DNA from 3 places in the Nonomuraea sp. NPDC004186 genome. Region 1 is predicted to be linked to each of the others. Evidence: riboswitches for the same ligand, from Rfam matches in the RefSeq annotation. Region 1 holds a riboswitch; each other region holds the start of a gene.
The links. Region 1 has a riboswitch for S-adenosylmethionine ahead of thrC (threonine synthase). Riboswitches for the same ligand answer to the same signal wherever they lie in the genome.
Positions count from the first base shown of each region.

Region 1 (4,608 bases):
AAGCGACACCTCGCCGCCGTGGCCGTGGCCGCGGCCACCCTCCTCGCGACCTCCCTGCCCGCCCACGCCGCGCCCGCCCAGGCGGTCAAGCTGCGCAAGGGCCTGACCCTGTACATCCCGATCAAGTGGGTGGTCCACCGCTTCGGCGACGATGTCCAGATCGTGACCGGCAAGTGCGGCAAGCCCGTGGGCTGGGGGACGCCCGAATGCGACGCCTTCTACGTCCTCGGCCCCTCGTCCATCAAGCGCGGCGCCGAGGGGTTCGGCCCGTACACCGGCAAGCGGCCCTTCTACACGGCGAGCGACGTGCAGCCGTGCCCGTTCAACCGGAAGTGGGGCGAGGCCATCGGCCCGAAGGTCACCAGGGGCCTGCGCCAGGTCGGCGCGGGACACAAGGCCGCCTACAACGCGTGGAAGTCGGAGTGCGTCAAGTATTCGGGCTCGACCACGAAGGTGCTGCTCCGCTTCACGCAGCGCGAGTGGTACCTGCCGCAGAGCAAGATCCTCATCGTGGACCAGTGGAACACGCCGGGGCTGGCCGACACGCTCAAGCACGCCGACTGGACCTGACCGGGCTCAGATCTCGGCCAGCGCGTCGAGCTGGGCCGCGAGCCACTTCTGCGGGGGCAGGGCGGTGGCCGCGGCGTGCAGCTTGTCGCGCCGCATGCGGCGCTCGTCCTCCGGCATGACGAGCGCGGCGTGCAGCGCGGCGGCCGTGCCGCTGATGTCGTACGGATTCACCACGAGCGCGTGCGGGCCCAGCTCGGCCGCCGCCCCCGCCTCGCGCGAGAGGACGAGCGCGCACCTCGTGGACAGGATCGGGCCCTCCTTGGCGACCAGGTTCATCCCGTCGCGGATGGGGTTGACCAGCAGCACGTCGGCCATCCGGTACGCGGCCAGCGAACGCGGGTAGTCGTCGTTGACGTTGAGGATCAGGGGGTCCCAGTCCTCGGTGCCGTACTCGTCCTCGATCTCCTGCGCGCAGCGAAGCACCGACGCGGTGTATTCGCGGTATTCGGGCAGGTCGTGCCGGCTCGGGTAGGCGAACGCCAGGTGCACCACCTTGCCGTGCCACTCCGGGTGCGCGGCGAGGAACTCGCGGTAGGCCACCAGGCCGCGCACGATGTTCTTCGACAGCTCGGTGCGGTCGATGCGGACGATCAGCCGGCGGTCGCCCACCTGCTCCCTGAGCGCGGTCATGTGCGACTCGACGTCGGGCTCGACGGCGCGCTCCCACAGCGCGGCGCCGTCCACGCCGAGGCTGTGCACGCCGATGCGGGTGGTCCGGCCCTCGTGGGTGACGCTGCGGCCCACGCGGTCGACCTCCGCGCCCAGCAGCGCCTCGCAGCAGTCCATGAACGCCTGCGCCCACCTGTCGGCCAGGAACCCGGCGTGATCGGCCCCCAGGATGCCCTCCAGGACCTCTCCGACCACCTCGTCGGGCAGCAGCGAGAAGTATTCGGGGGGCGCCCACGGGGTGTGGCTGAAGTGGGCGATGCGCAGGTCCGGCCGCTCGGCGCGGAGCATCGCCGGGGTCAGCGTCAGGTGGTAGTCCTGCACCATGACGCGGGCGCCGTGGCCGGCCTCCTCGGCCAGCGCCAGCGCGAACGCGCCGTTGTAGTCGCGGTAGGACTCCCACTCGCGCTCGAACCTCGTGCCGAAGTTGGGTGAGTTGGGGATGTCGTAGAGCAGGTGGTTGACGAACCACAGGGTGGAGTTGGCCACGGCGTTGTAGGCGCGGTGGAAGGTGGCGGGCGGGATGTCGAGCATGCGCACCGGACCCGTGTCGTAGCCGGCGTGGTCGATCCGGCCGCCGGGCACCAGGCGCACGGCGCTGCGGTCGCCGTCGGACAGCGCCGCGCACACCCACAGCATGCCGTCCTTCCTGGCCACCTCGGACAGTGCCGAAACCAGGCCGCCGCCACCGCGTTTCATGGTCAGCTCGCCGTCGTCCGAGACGGTAAAGGAAACGGGTCCTCTGTTGGAGGCCACCAGGACGCTGTTCATCTACGCTCCCTTCGCCCATAGGATCCCAGCTATGGCGCTAGATGAGCTAACCGAGGAACTCGCCCGCTCGGCCGCAGGAGGAGATCATCGCGCACTTGGCGAGCTCCTGGCGCGGATCGAGCCCGATGTGATGCGACACTGCGCCCGGATCCTCCCCTATCACCAGGATGCCGAGGAAGCCTCGCAGGACACGTTGCTGGCCGTGGCGCGCAACATCGGCCGGTTCGAGGGCCGGGCGCGGTTCAGCACCTGGCTGCACATCGTGACGGCCAACTGCGCGCGCACCACGTACAGGTCGCTCAAACGCCGCGCGGCCGAGCAGACCTCGGACGAGCTGCCCACGCAGAAGCCCGACGTGGCGCGGGTGAGCGTGATCGCGGGCTCGCGCCTCGACCTGCTCGACGCCATGGAGGCGCTGGAGGCCGACAAGCCCGACCTGGCGCAGGCGCTGGTGCTGCGCGACATCGTCCAGCTCGACTACAACGAGGTGGCCGAGCAGCTCGGCATCCCCCTGGGCACCGCCAAGTCGCGCATTCACCAGGCGCGCAAATACGTGCAGGGAGTGCTGGGTGATGATTATCGCTGAGACGCCACGTCTCGCATCTTGAGACGGGTGGCCATTTGGGCCCCATGGACGGGTAGAGTCCTTTTCAACAACTGAATATTGCTCATCCAGAGGGGTGGAGGGACCGGCCCTGCGAAGCCCCGGCAACCCTCCCGGTTTGAGACTCGCGACAGGGCGAGGCCGACCGGGACAAGGTGCCAATTCCGGTCTGCGGTCAAGGTGGCCGCAGGCGAAGATGAGGGAAGGCCTCGCTTCATGTCGCTCGACTTTGGTCCTGCTGTCGGTCTGTCCTGCCGTGAGTGCGGCACGCGCTACCCGCTCGGTCCGAGCTTCGCGTGTCTGGAGTGTTTCGGGCCGCTCGAAGCGGCCTATTCCTTCGGTACCGTGACCCGCTCCGACATCGAGTCGGGCCCCGCCAACATCTGGCGTTACCGGTCGCTGCTCCCGGTTCCGGTTGACGTCGCCAGTAAGCCGAATATGAACCCCGGCTGGACCAAACTGGTCAAGGCCGGAAACCTCGGACGCGCACTCGGTCTCAAGAACCTGTACGTGAAGGACGACTCGGGCAACCCCACCCATTCCTTCAAGGACCGGGTCGTCGCCATCGCCGTCGAGGCGGCGCGTAACTTCGGCTTCCACACCCTTTCCTGCTCCTCCACGGGCAACCTCGCGGGCGCGGTCACCGCGGCGGCGGCGCGCGCCGGGCTCGAGGCGTGCGTGTTCATCCCGGCCAACCTCGAAGCGGCCAAGATCGCCATGGCTCGCGTGTTCGGCGGCAAGCTGATCGGGATCGACGGCACCTATGACGAGGTCAACCGGTTCTGCTCCGAGCTGATCGGCGACCCGCTGGGTGACAAGTGGGGGTTCGTCAACGTCAACCTGCGGCCCTACTACGCCGAGGGCTCCAAGACGCTCGCGTACGAGATCGCCGAGCAGCTCGGGTGGCGGTTGCCCGAGCAGATCGTCATCCCCATCGCCTCCGGCTCGCAGCTCACCAAGATCGACAAGGGCTTCCGCGAGCTGGTGCAGCTGGGGCTGGTCGAGGACACGCCGTACAAGATCTTCGGGGCGCAGGCGGCCGGGTGCTCGCCGGTCTCCACCGCGTACAAGGCGGGGCACGACGTCGTGCAGCCGGTCAAGCCCGACACCATCGCCAAGTCGCTGGCCATCGGCAACCCGGCCGACGGGCCGTACGTGCTCGACATCGCCCGGCGCACCGGCGGGGCCGTCGAGGACGTCACGGACGCCGAGATCGTGGCCGCGATCAAGCTCCTGGCCTCGACGGAGGGCGTCTTCGCCGAGACCGCGGGAGGGGTGACCGTGGGCGTGCTGAAGAAGCTCGCCGAGAGCGGGCGGCTCGACCCCGAGGCCGAGACCGTGGTCCTCAACACCGGCGACGGGCTCAAGACGCTCGACGCGATCAGCGACGACGCCCAGCCCACGGCCGTGATCCGGCCCTCCCTCGACGCGTTCCGCGCGACTGTCTGACAACCAGGAAAGGCGAGTTAAACCATGAGCGTTTCGGTGCGGATTCCCACCATTCTGCGCACCTACACCGGGGGCAACGCCGAAGTCAGTGGCGAGGGCGCGACTCTTCGTGACGTGCTTGCCAAGCTCGACTCCGACTACCCGGGGATCGGCGCGAGAATTCTGGATGAATCGGGCAAGATTCGTCGTTTTGTCAACGTTTACGTTGGGGAAGAGGACGTCCGTTTCGCCGACGGGCTCGACACTCCGGCACCTGAAGGCACTCAGATCTCAATCATCCCGGCGGTTGCCGGCGGCTGAGTGCTATAGATCACACGTGTGGAAGGCGCCCCTAGTGGGCGCCTTCTCCATTTCCAGGGCAAATGAAACGCTGAAGCGCCTTCGTTGCGAAGAAATGCGTCGTTTGCAGATTGACTCTGTTGCCAAACCCCGTGCCACAGGTATGGTCGAGGGCGATCGTCTGGCTGATTTTCCCTTAAGTCCGGCGATTACGGGTCTCGCGGAGGAATGGGCGAGATCTGAAAGCCCAGTAAGAGGAGTCGGAAGTG
Region 1 is NZ_JBSGFQ010000128.1:27,720-32,327, forward strand. It holds gene ACWEPL_RS54920 (hypothetical protein) at 1-570, shown strand, start outside; gene ACWEPL_RS54925 (alpha,alpha-trehalose-phosphate synthase (UDP-forming)) at 577-2,007, opposite strand; gene ACWEPL_RS54930 (RNA polymerase sigma factor) at 2,039-2,593, shown strand; SAM riboswitch class I at 2,673-2,814, shown strand; gene thrC (threonine synthase) at 2,828-4,060, shown strand; gene ACWEPL_RS54940 (MoaD/ThiS family protein) at 4,085-4,360, shown strand; gene ACWEPL_RS54945 (cold-shock protein) at 4,606-4,608, shown strand, end outside.

Region 2 (4,608 bases), on a different contig from region 1:
CGGACGTGCCCGCGCCGGGCGGGTCCTCGGCGCCCGCGCCGGTGTCGGCGACCTGCACGCTCAGGATGCGTCCGTCGGCCAGCCGCACCTCCACATGCCAGGCGTCCCCGGCGAAGGCCCGATACCCCACCGTCCCGGCCACGCCGCCGGCCTCTGGGCCGGCCTCTGGGCCCGGTGTGGTCAGGCGGATGCGTTCGGGGCGGACGGCGACGACGGCGCGCCCGCCCGGCCGCAGCGACAGCGGGCCGCACTCGACGACGATCCCGCCGGAGTCGAGCGCGCCCGAGCCGGTCACCGTGCCCTCCAGGACGTTGGCCGCGCCGATGAACTGCGCGACGAACCGGGTCGCCGGCCGCCGGTAGACCTCGTCGGGGGTGCCGAGCTGCTCGACCCGGCCGCCGTTCATGACGGCCACCCGGTCCGACAGCGCGAGCGCCTCCTCCTGGTCGTGCGTGACGAAGACCATGGTGGTGCCGATGCGCCGCTGGATGGCGCGCAGTTCCACCCGCATCTCCCTGCGCAGCTTGGCGTCCAGGTTGGACAGCGGCTCGTCCAGCAGCAGCACGGCGGGCCGGATGGCCAGGGCTCGGGCGAGGGCGACCCGCTGCTGCTGCCCGCCGGACAGCTGGCGGGGCCGCCGCCCGGCGTACCCCTCCAGGCCGACCAGGCTCAGCGCCTCCCGCACCCGCTCGTCCCGCTCCCGCCGGTCGAGCCTGCGCACGCGCAGCCCGTACGCCACGTTGGCGGCCACGGTCATGTGCGGGAAGAGCGCGTAGTTCTGGAACACCATGCCCAGACCCCGCCGGTACGGGGGCCGCCGGGTCACGTCGGAGCCGTCGATCACGATCCGCCCGGCCGTGGGCTGGACGAACCCGGCGACGCAGTTGAGCAGCGTCGTCTTGCCGCAGCCGCTGGGCCCGAGGATCGACAGGAACTCGCCCTTGCGGATCGACAGCCGGTCCAGGTCGAGCACGCGCGCGCCGTCGTACCCGGCGGCGAGCCCCTCGATCTCGACGTGCCCGCCGCCTTCTTCCGGGGTCAGCCGAAGATCTGGTTCCACCGCTGCTGCCATTCGTTCAGCTTCGGGGTGGCGACCGCGTAGTCCACCCAGATGAACTTCTTGAAGACGTCGGGACCGTGCTTCACCTTCTGCTCGAACGGCTCGCTGTAGGAGATCGAGTCGTTGCCCGCGGCGTACCAGGTGCCCTCGGCGAACGGCTTCTGGTTCTGCGCGGCCGTCAGGTGGTCGAGGAACTTGTTCGCCAGGTCGCTCTTCTGCGTTCCCGCGGCGATGAAATACGAGGTCAGCGCGCCGACGGGGCCGGACTTGGGGTAGGTGAAGCCGATCGGGGAGCCGGCCTGGGCCATGGCGAAGGCGCGGCCGTCCCAGAAGGGCATGATCCAGGCGTCGCCGTTCTCGATGACGGTGGCGGCGTTGCCCGCGTTGGCGGGGAAGGAGGACACGCAGCCCTTCAGCGTCGCGAGCTTGTCGAACGCCTTGTCCACGGCGGCCGGATCGGACAGCGTGCCGCCCTGGGAGGTGACCAGGGCCGAGAAGAACTCCAGGCCGGGGTTGTAGGTGAGCGGCGGGAGGGCGACGTGGCCGCAGTACTGCTTGTCGAAGATGTCCGCCCAGTCCGCGGGCGGCGTCTTGATCTTGTCGGTGCGGTAGAGGAGACCGGTGGAGCCGGTGGTCAGCGGCACTCCGTACTGCTTGCCGTCGTACGCGGACTTGCCGGCGAGCACCGGGTCCAGCTCCTTGAAGTGCGCCAGCCCGTCGGTGGCCAGCGGCTGGAGCAGCCCGGCGGAGGCCGCGGGCAGCGACGCGTCCGGGGTGAACGCGATGACGTCGAACGGCGGGTTCTTGCCGCCGGCCGCGCGCAGCTTGGTGAGCCATTCGGCGTTCGCGCCGTAGACGAGGTTCACCTTGGCGCCGGTGTCGCGTTCGAACGGCTCCACGAACGACTTCTTGAACAGCTCTCCCCACGCGCCCGCGAACGCGGTCACCGTGAGCTCCTGCTTCGCCGCGCCGCCGGTGCCCGTGGAGCCGCCGGTGGAACCACCCGTGTCGACGCCGCCGCAGGCCGTGACCGCCAGCGCGACCACCATGCCCAGTCCCGCGAGGCGCGTGAATCCGCCCTTCATCTTTCCCTTTCCTTTTCGAGCAGCCGGCCAAGGGCACAGGGCAGCACGACTCGACATCCGCGCTTGCCGCCAGGAGCACCATTCGGCTCGACGACCGTGTCATCACCCGGGGCACCCCGCCGCGGTGGGAGGGTTGCCGTCCAGCAAGCCGGGGCTTCGCACTGGACTCGTGACATAAGCGACTGTATCAGTAGGATTTACCTGGATATGGCACAGGGTGATGGTTAGTGGCTTTTGTCTCTTTTGTGCGAGGGGGTGCTCAGCCGTTGACCAGGGCGTCGCCGAGGGGCGTGCGCGCGTACAGGACGCCGCGGCCGACGCGGGTGCCCGCGATCAGGCCCGTCCTGCGCAGCGCCGCCAGATGGCCGCCGGTGGTGCCCAGGCTCTGCCCGAGCAGGGCCGCGAGCTGGGTGGTGGTGGCGGGCTCGGCCAGCTCGGCGAGGATGCGGGCGCGGCTGCGGCCGATCAGGGCCGACAGGTCGGCGTCGGCCGCGGCGGGCACGGCCGCGGTGCCCCTCGCGGGGTAGATCATCGCGTACGGCCAGGCGTCCTCCAGATAGGCGCCGACGCCGGTCGTGAACGCCGACGGCAGGAAGAGCAGCCCCTTGCCGCCGAGCCGGCGCAGCCCGTGGAGGCTGGTCAGCTCGACCTCGATCTGCCCCCGGGGTCGCCAGTGGACCTGCGGGCTGAGGTCCTCCAGCGCCGCCGCCCAGCCGTAGGCCGCCAGCCGTCCCGCCCGATGGGCGACGTCGCGCTGCAGGATCGCGCGGAAGCGCGGCCAGTCGTGGGAGACGATCTCCGTCCAGAGCGCCTCGTACGCGTCGGCGAACCGCTCCACCACCCGCGCTCCCGCCAGCAGCTCCCTCACCCCGCCCGCCGCCGGCCGCCCGGCGAGCGCCCGGGCGATCTCCGCGTGCGCCTGCTCCATAGGCGTCCTGCGCATGGCGGCCAGCTCCGCCTCGAACGGCACGTCCACCGCCGTCGGCGGCGGGGCGATGAAGGCGACGTTCGTGCCGCGCCGGTTGCCGCTGATCGCGTCCGCGGCCCGCAGCACGGGGTGCGCGCGTTCGAGCTCGCGGTACGTGCCCCGCCACCGAGCGGCCCACCGGCCGTGCACGCCCGCCTCCAGCCGGCCCGCCAGCACCCACTGCGCGTGCATGGTCTCGATCAGCGGCGAGATCGCGAACCTGGTGGCCACCAGGTCCTGCGGGGTGACCTCGATTCTTACGGGCACCTTTCGGTTATATCCGAAAGAGTCGCCGGCTCGCCGGTCCGGTCCGCACCATCGTGGACGTGAATGGGGCGACGTTCGGCGAGGTGTTCGCCGTCAAGGAGTTCCGGGTCCTGTTCGGCAGCTTCGCGCTGCTGGTCGGCGGGGACTCGATCAAGATGCTGGCCCTGTCCGTGCTGGTCTATGCGCGGACCGGCTCGGCCGGCCTGTCGGCCGCCGCGTACATGGCCGGCTGGCTGCCGTTCATCGTGGGCGGGCTGTTGCTGCTCTCGCTGGCCGACCGGTTGCCGCCGCGGGCGCTGATGGTGACCGGCGAGGTGGTCAGGGCGGTGACGTGTCTGCTGCTGGCCTTCGCGGAGCTGCCGGTCTGGGCGATGCTGGCGCTGGTGCTGGTCACTGGGCTGTTCACGCCGGTCTTCTTCGCCGCGCGGGCGGCGATGCTGCCCGACGTGCTGCCCGGCGACGCGTTCGTGCTCGGTCGGTCGGTCCTGAACGTGGCCTCCGCGAGCGCGCAGATCGCCGGGCTGGCGGCCGGGGGCGCGTTCCTGGCCATCGCCGGGCCCTCGGGGGCGCTGGCCACGACCGCGGGCCTGGCCGCGGTGGCCGCCGTGGTGCTGCGGGCCGGACTGCCGTACCGGCCCGCCCGAGGCACGGTGGGAGCGGGCACGGTGGGAGCGGGCACGGTGGGAGCGGGCACGGTGCGCCAGACGCTGCGGGTCAACCGGCGGCTGCTGGCCGACGGGCGGGTGCGCGGGCTGCTGCTGGCGGGGTGGCTGCCGTGCGTGTTCCTGGCCGGGGCCGAGGCCATGGTCGTGCCCTACCTGGGTGGGCAGGGGCAGGCCGGGGTGGTGCTCGCGGCGGCGGCCGTCGGGATGGCGGTGGGGGAGTTCGCGGTGGGCAGGTTCGCCGCGCCGGGGCTGCGGGAGCGGCTGTCGTTTCCGCTGGCGGTGCTGCTCGGCGTGCCGTGGGTGGGGTTCGCGCTCGGGCCGGGGATGGCGTGGGCCGCCGTGCTGGCCGCGGTGGCGACCGCGGGGCTGTCGTACCAGCTGGGGTTGCAGCGGCGGTTCGTCGAGTCGGTGCCCGAGGAGGTGCGGGGGCAGGCGTTCGGGCTGCAGTCGTCCGGGCTGATGACGGGGCAGGCGGCCGGGGCGGCGCTGGTCGGGGCGCTCGGAGAGGTGATCGCCCCCGGGCCCGCGATCGCGGTGGCGGGCGGTGCCGGGGTCCTGGTCGCG
Region 2 is NZ_JBSGFQ010000091.1:6,389-10,996, reverse strand. It holds gene ACWEPL_RS47640 (ABC transporter ATP-binding protein) at 1-1,060, opposite strand, end outside; gene ACWEPL_RS47635 (ABC transporter substrate-binding protein) at 1,039-2,145, opposite strand; SAM riboswitch class IV at 2,200-2,320, opposite strand; gene ACWEPL_RS47630 (helix-turn-helix domain-containing protein) at 2,405-3,379, opposite strand; gene ACWEPL_RS47625 (MFS transporter) at 3,439-4,608, shown strand, end outside.
Region 2: linked by a shared signal. The riboswitch ahead of ACWEPL_RS47635 (ABC transporter substrate-binding protein) and the one ahead of thrC (threonine synthase) in region 1 are both predicted to bind S-adenosylmethionine.

Region 3 (4,608 bases), on a different contig from region 1:
GGGTGCTGCGGGCCGATGTTGAGGATCATGTCCTCGGTGGCCAGCTCTTTTGCACCCGCGCCGATCCCGACCACACGTTCCGTCATATGGCAATGCTGCCACCGCGCCGGTTGCTGGGCCAGGGCGGGGCCGGGTCAAGGAATGGTACGGAAACGCATCCCTAACTCGGACACGGGGAGGAATACAAGGAACCGGGGGGAGATAACACCATGAAGAGAGTTGTGTTTGATGTCGCGGCGTTGATCGCACGGGTGGTGACCGGCGTGATCTTCTTGGTCCACGGCGCGCAGAAGTGGGAGGGCGGCCTTGCGGCCACCGGGCAGGCGTTCAAGGGGATGGGGATCCCGATGCCGGAGCTCGCCGCCATGTTCGCGACCCTCATCGAGATGGCAGGCGGCATTTTCCTGATCCTGGGCCTGCTGGTGCGCCTGGTGGGGCTGCTGTTGCTGATCAACATGCTGGGCGCCATCACGTACGTGCACGCGGGGCACGGGGTGCTGTCCAGCGCCGGCGGCTGGGAGCTGCCCGGCGCGCTCGGGGCACTGGCCCTGTTGTTCCTGGCGCTGGGGGGCGGCCGGATCGGGATCGACGGGATCTTCGCCGCGATGTTCCGCCGGCGCTCGGAACGCCGGGCCGCCGAGGAGGAAAGCGCCGCGCGGCCACAGCGTCCGGAGCCGTCGAACGTCACGACCAGGCCCGCCGGCCTCACGACGCCCGCCGAGGCGCCTCGGGTGCCCAGGCAGCCGACCGAGCACCGGGCCGGCGGGGTCAACGACGACGACATGAGGGACATCGACGCCCTGGTCTCCGACGAGCCGCCGCCGCACCGCAAGCCGCCGAACCGCTCCGACGCCGTCTAACGGCACACCCAGCGGCTCACTCAGCGGCTCACCCAGCGGCCGACTCAGCGATTCACGAGGTCCCGCACGGCCTCGACCAGCCGGTCCACGTGCTCCTGCGTGGAGCCGATGCCGATGGAGGCCCGCACCGCGGAAGCGGTGCCGTCCTCACATCCGCCGTCGGCCTCACCCAACAGGTGCCGGACGAACGGGTGCGCGCAGAACTTGCCGTCGCGCACCCCGATGCCGTACTCGCCGGACAGCACCTCGGCCACCTCGCGGGCCGAGTAGCCGGCCACGGTGAACGACACGATGCCGACGCGCGGGTGGTCGTCCCCCCACAGCGACAGCTCCCGTACGCCCTCGATCGAGGCCAGCCCGGACCGCAGGCGCGCGATCAGCCGCTCCTCCTCCCGCACCAGCGCGGTCCAGCCGGTGGCCGTGAGCGCGTCGCAGGCGGCGGCCAGGGCGATGGCGCCCAGCACGTTCGGGGTGCCCGCCTCGTGGCGCGGCTCCGGGTCGTCGTGCCACTCGGTGTCGTCGCCCACGGAGCGCACCGCGCCGCCGCCCTTGAGGTACGGCTCGCCGTCCGCGAGCCAGTCCCGCCGCCCGACCAGCACCCCGGCGCCGAACGGCGCGTACAGCTTGTGCCCGGAGAAGGCCACGTAGTCCAGGTCGAGCGCGGTCAGGTTGAGCCGCCGGTGCGGTACGAGCTGGGCGGCGTCCACCAGGATGCGGGCGCCGTGCCGGTGCGCGACGTGGGCCAGGGCGGCGATGGGCCACAGCTCGCCGGTGACGTTGGAGGCGGCGGTGACCACGAGCAGCTTGGGGCCGTCGATGCCGGCCAGGGCCGCGTCGGCGGCGCGGACGGCCTCGCCGGGGAAGGCGGGCGGCGCCAGCCGTACGGACTTCTCCCAGGGGAGGAGAGAGGCGTGGTGCTCGGTGTCGAAGACCACGGTGGTGGTGCCGGCGGGCAGGCAGCGGGCCAGGAGGTTCGTGGCGTCGGTGGTGTTGCGGGTGAAGATCACGGCGTCGTCCGGGCGGGCCCCGACGAACGCCCGGACCGTGTGGCGGGCCTGCTCGTAGCGGGCGGTGGTGAGCTGCGAGGCGTAGCCCGCGCCCCGGTGGACGCTGGAGTAGGCCGGGAGCGCCGCGGTGACGGCGGCGCTGACCGGCTCGAGACAGGGGGCGCTGGCGGCGTAGTCGAGGTTGGCGTAGCCGACGAGCCGGCCGCCCTTGACCGGCACCTCGAGGTCGGCCCCGAGCACGGCGGGGATCGGCCTGCCCGTGGCGACCGGAACGGCCTCGGCCTCGGCGGCGCGAGCGGGGACGGAGCTGAAGATCGTCAACGTGGACACGGCACATCTCCCTCAGGGTCATCGGACCCCTGGAAGCAGCCACGGAGCCCGCGCTTGCCCGCCACACTTCGTGACGGACCAGGTCTTCACCCGGGGCACCCCGCCGCGGACGCGAGGGTTGCCGGCCAGCTAGCCGGGGCTTGTCGCTGGCACTCATGACCTACGGCGGAGACTATAACCCAATCCCCTCCATCGATCGCAAGTCGGTGAACTTATCCGGCGGCTGACTCGTTGCTACCGGAAATCCCGCTCATGTGTCATGGAGGTGCGTAAATGTTGGACTGGGTAACCGACCCGCAGATCTGGATCGGTTTCTTCACCCTGGTCGCCCTGGAGATCGTGCTGGGGATCGACAACATCATCTTCATCTCCATCCTGGCCGGGAAACTACCTCCCGAACAACGGGACAGAGCCCGGGTGCTGGGTCTGGGCGCGGCGCTGATCACCCGGTTGCTCCTGCTGCTCGCCCTGTCGTGGGTGGTGCAGCTCACCGAGCCGCTGTTCGCCGTCTTCGGTCACGAAATATCGGGACGCGACCTGATCCTGCTGCTCGGCGGACTGTTCCTGCTGGGCAAGAGCGTCACCGAGATCGGCCACAGCATGGACGGCCCCGTGGGCAAGGACGGCAAGAAGGCCGCGGCCGCCTCCTTCGCCTCGGTGATCATCCAGATCATGGTGCTGGACATCGTGTTCTCGCTCGACTCCGTCATCACCGCCGTCGGCATGGTCGACACGCTCGGCGTGATGATCGCGGCGGTCGTGGTGGCGGTGCTGGTGATGCTGTTCGCGTCGGGGCCGATCAGCAGGTTCGTGGACCGGCACCCGAGCATCAAGATGCTGGCGCTGTCGTTCCTCGTGCTGATCGGCGTGGTGCTCATCGCCGAGGGCTTCGGCCAGCACATCCCCAAGGGCTACATCTACTTCGCGATGGCGTTCTCGCTCGTCGTCGAGCTGCTGAACATCCGGATGCGGAGCAAGCGGACGGCGCCACAGGAGGACCTCACTCCTTAAGATGAAATAGTGCGATTTGACCCTTGGGATCCGGATTTCGTGGCGCACCCGTACCGGGTGTACGACGAGCTGAGGCGCGAGGCGCCGGTCAGCTACTTCGAGCCGACGAACCAGTGGCTGATCTCACGTCATGCCGACGTGAACGCCCTGCTCAGGGACCGCCGCCTGGGGCGGTCCCACCTCCACGTGGCCACCAACGAGGAGTTCGGGAGGCCGGCGGAGCCGGAGTTCCAGGAGCCGTTCTGGCGGGTGATCAGGGCGGGCATGCTCGACGTGGAGCCGCCGGTGCACACCAGGCTGCGCCGGCTGGTCTCCAAGGCGTTCACTCCGCGCATGGTCGAGTCGCTGCGTCCCCGGGTGCGCGCCATCGCCGCGGGCCTGGTGGACGCGTTCGTGGAGAAGGGCGGCGGCGACCTGCTCGCCGAGGTAGCCGAGCCGCTCCCGGTGACGGTGATCGCGGAGATGCTCGGCATCCCCCACGCCGACCGCCACCTGCTGCGCCCCTGGTCGGCGGAGATCTGCGGCATGTACGAGCTCAACCCGAGCCTTGAGGCCCAGCACACGGCGGTACGGGCGGCGTCGGAGTTCGCCGACTACCTCAAGACCCTGGCCGCGGAGCGCCGCCGGGCTCCCGGCGACGACCTGATCAGCGCCCTGGCGCAGATCGACGAGCTGACCGAGGACGAGCTGGTCGGCACGTGCGTGCTGCTGCTCAACGCCGGACACGAGGCCACCGTGAACGTGACGGGCAACGGCTGGTGGTCCCTGTTCCGCAACCCCTCCGAACTGGCCCGGCTGCGCGAGGACCGCTCGCTGCTGCCCACGGCCGTCGAGGAGGTGATGCGCTGGGACACGCCGCTGCAGATGTTCGAACGCTGGGTGCTGGAGGACATCGAGGTGCACGGGGTGGAGATCCCGCGCGGGTCGGAGGTGGCGCTGCTGTTCGGCTCCGCCAACCGCGACCCGGCGGTCTTCGAGGACCCGGACCGGCTCGACGTGGGGCGGGCCGACAATCCGCACATCTCGTTCGGGGCCGGGATCCACTTCTGCCTGGGCGCGCCGCTGGCCCGCATCGAGCTCATCGAGTCGTACGGCGCTCTCCTGGACCGGGCGGCCAAGCTCGAACTGCGGGAGGAGCCGAGCTGGAAGCCCGGCTACATCATCAGGGGGCTGCGGTCGCTGGAGGTCACCGCCGCTGGCTGAGCCAGCCGAACCCGCCGAGCCCCGCCGGGTCGATCAGCTCACCCTCCTCCGACGCTCTGGCCAGCGCCCGGATGTAGGTGCGCGGCTCGGTGCGGGCCAGGTCGATCGGGGGCCTGGTGCCGGTGATCCCCAAAGCCCTCAGCGCGTCGCGCTGTGTGGACAAGGCTGTGGATATCGCGCCGGCCTGGCGCCCGGCC
Region 3 is NZ_JBSGFQ010000018.1:103,489-108,096, forward strand. It holds gene ACWEPL_RS17475 (NADH-quinone oxidoreductase subunit D) at 1-86, opposite strand, end outside; gene ACWEPL_RS17480 (DoxX family protein) at 210-860, shown strand; gene ACWEPL_RS17485 (aminotransferase class V-fold PLP-dependent enzyme) at 905-2,197, opposite strand; SAM riboswitch class IV at 2,243-2,358, opposite strand; gene ACWEPL_RS17490 (TerC family protein) at 2,471-3,208, shown strand; gene ACWEPL_RS17495 (cytochrome P450) at 3,218-4,411, shown strand; gene ACWEPL_RS17500 (SAM-dependent methyltransferase) at 4,395-4,608, opposite strand, start outside.
Region 3: linked by a shared signal. The riboswitch ahead of ACWEPL_RS17485 (aminotransferase class V-fold PLP-dependent enzyme) and the one ahead of thrC (threonine synthase) in region 1 are both predicted to bind S-adenosylmethionine.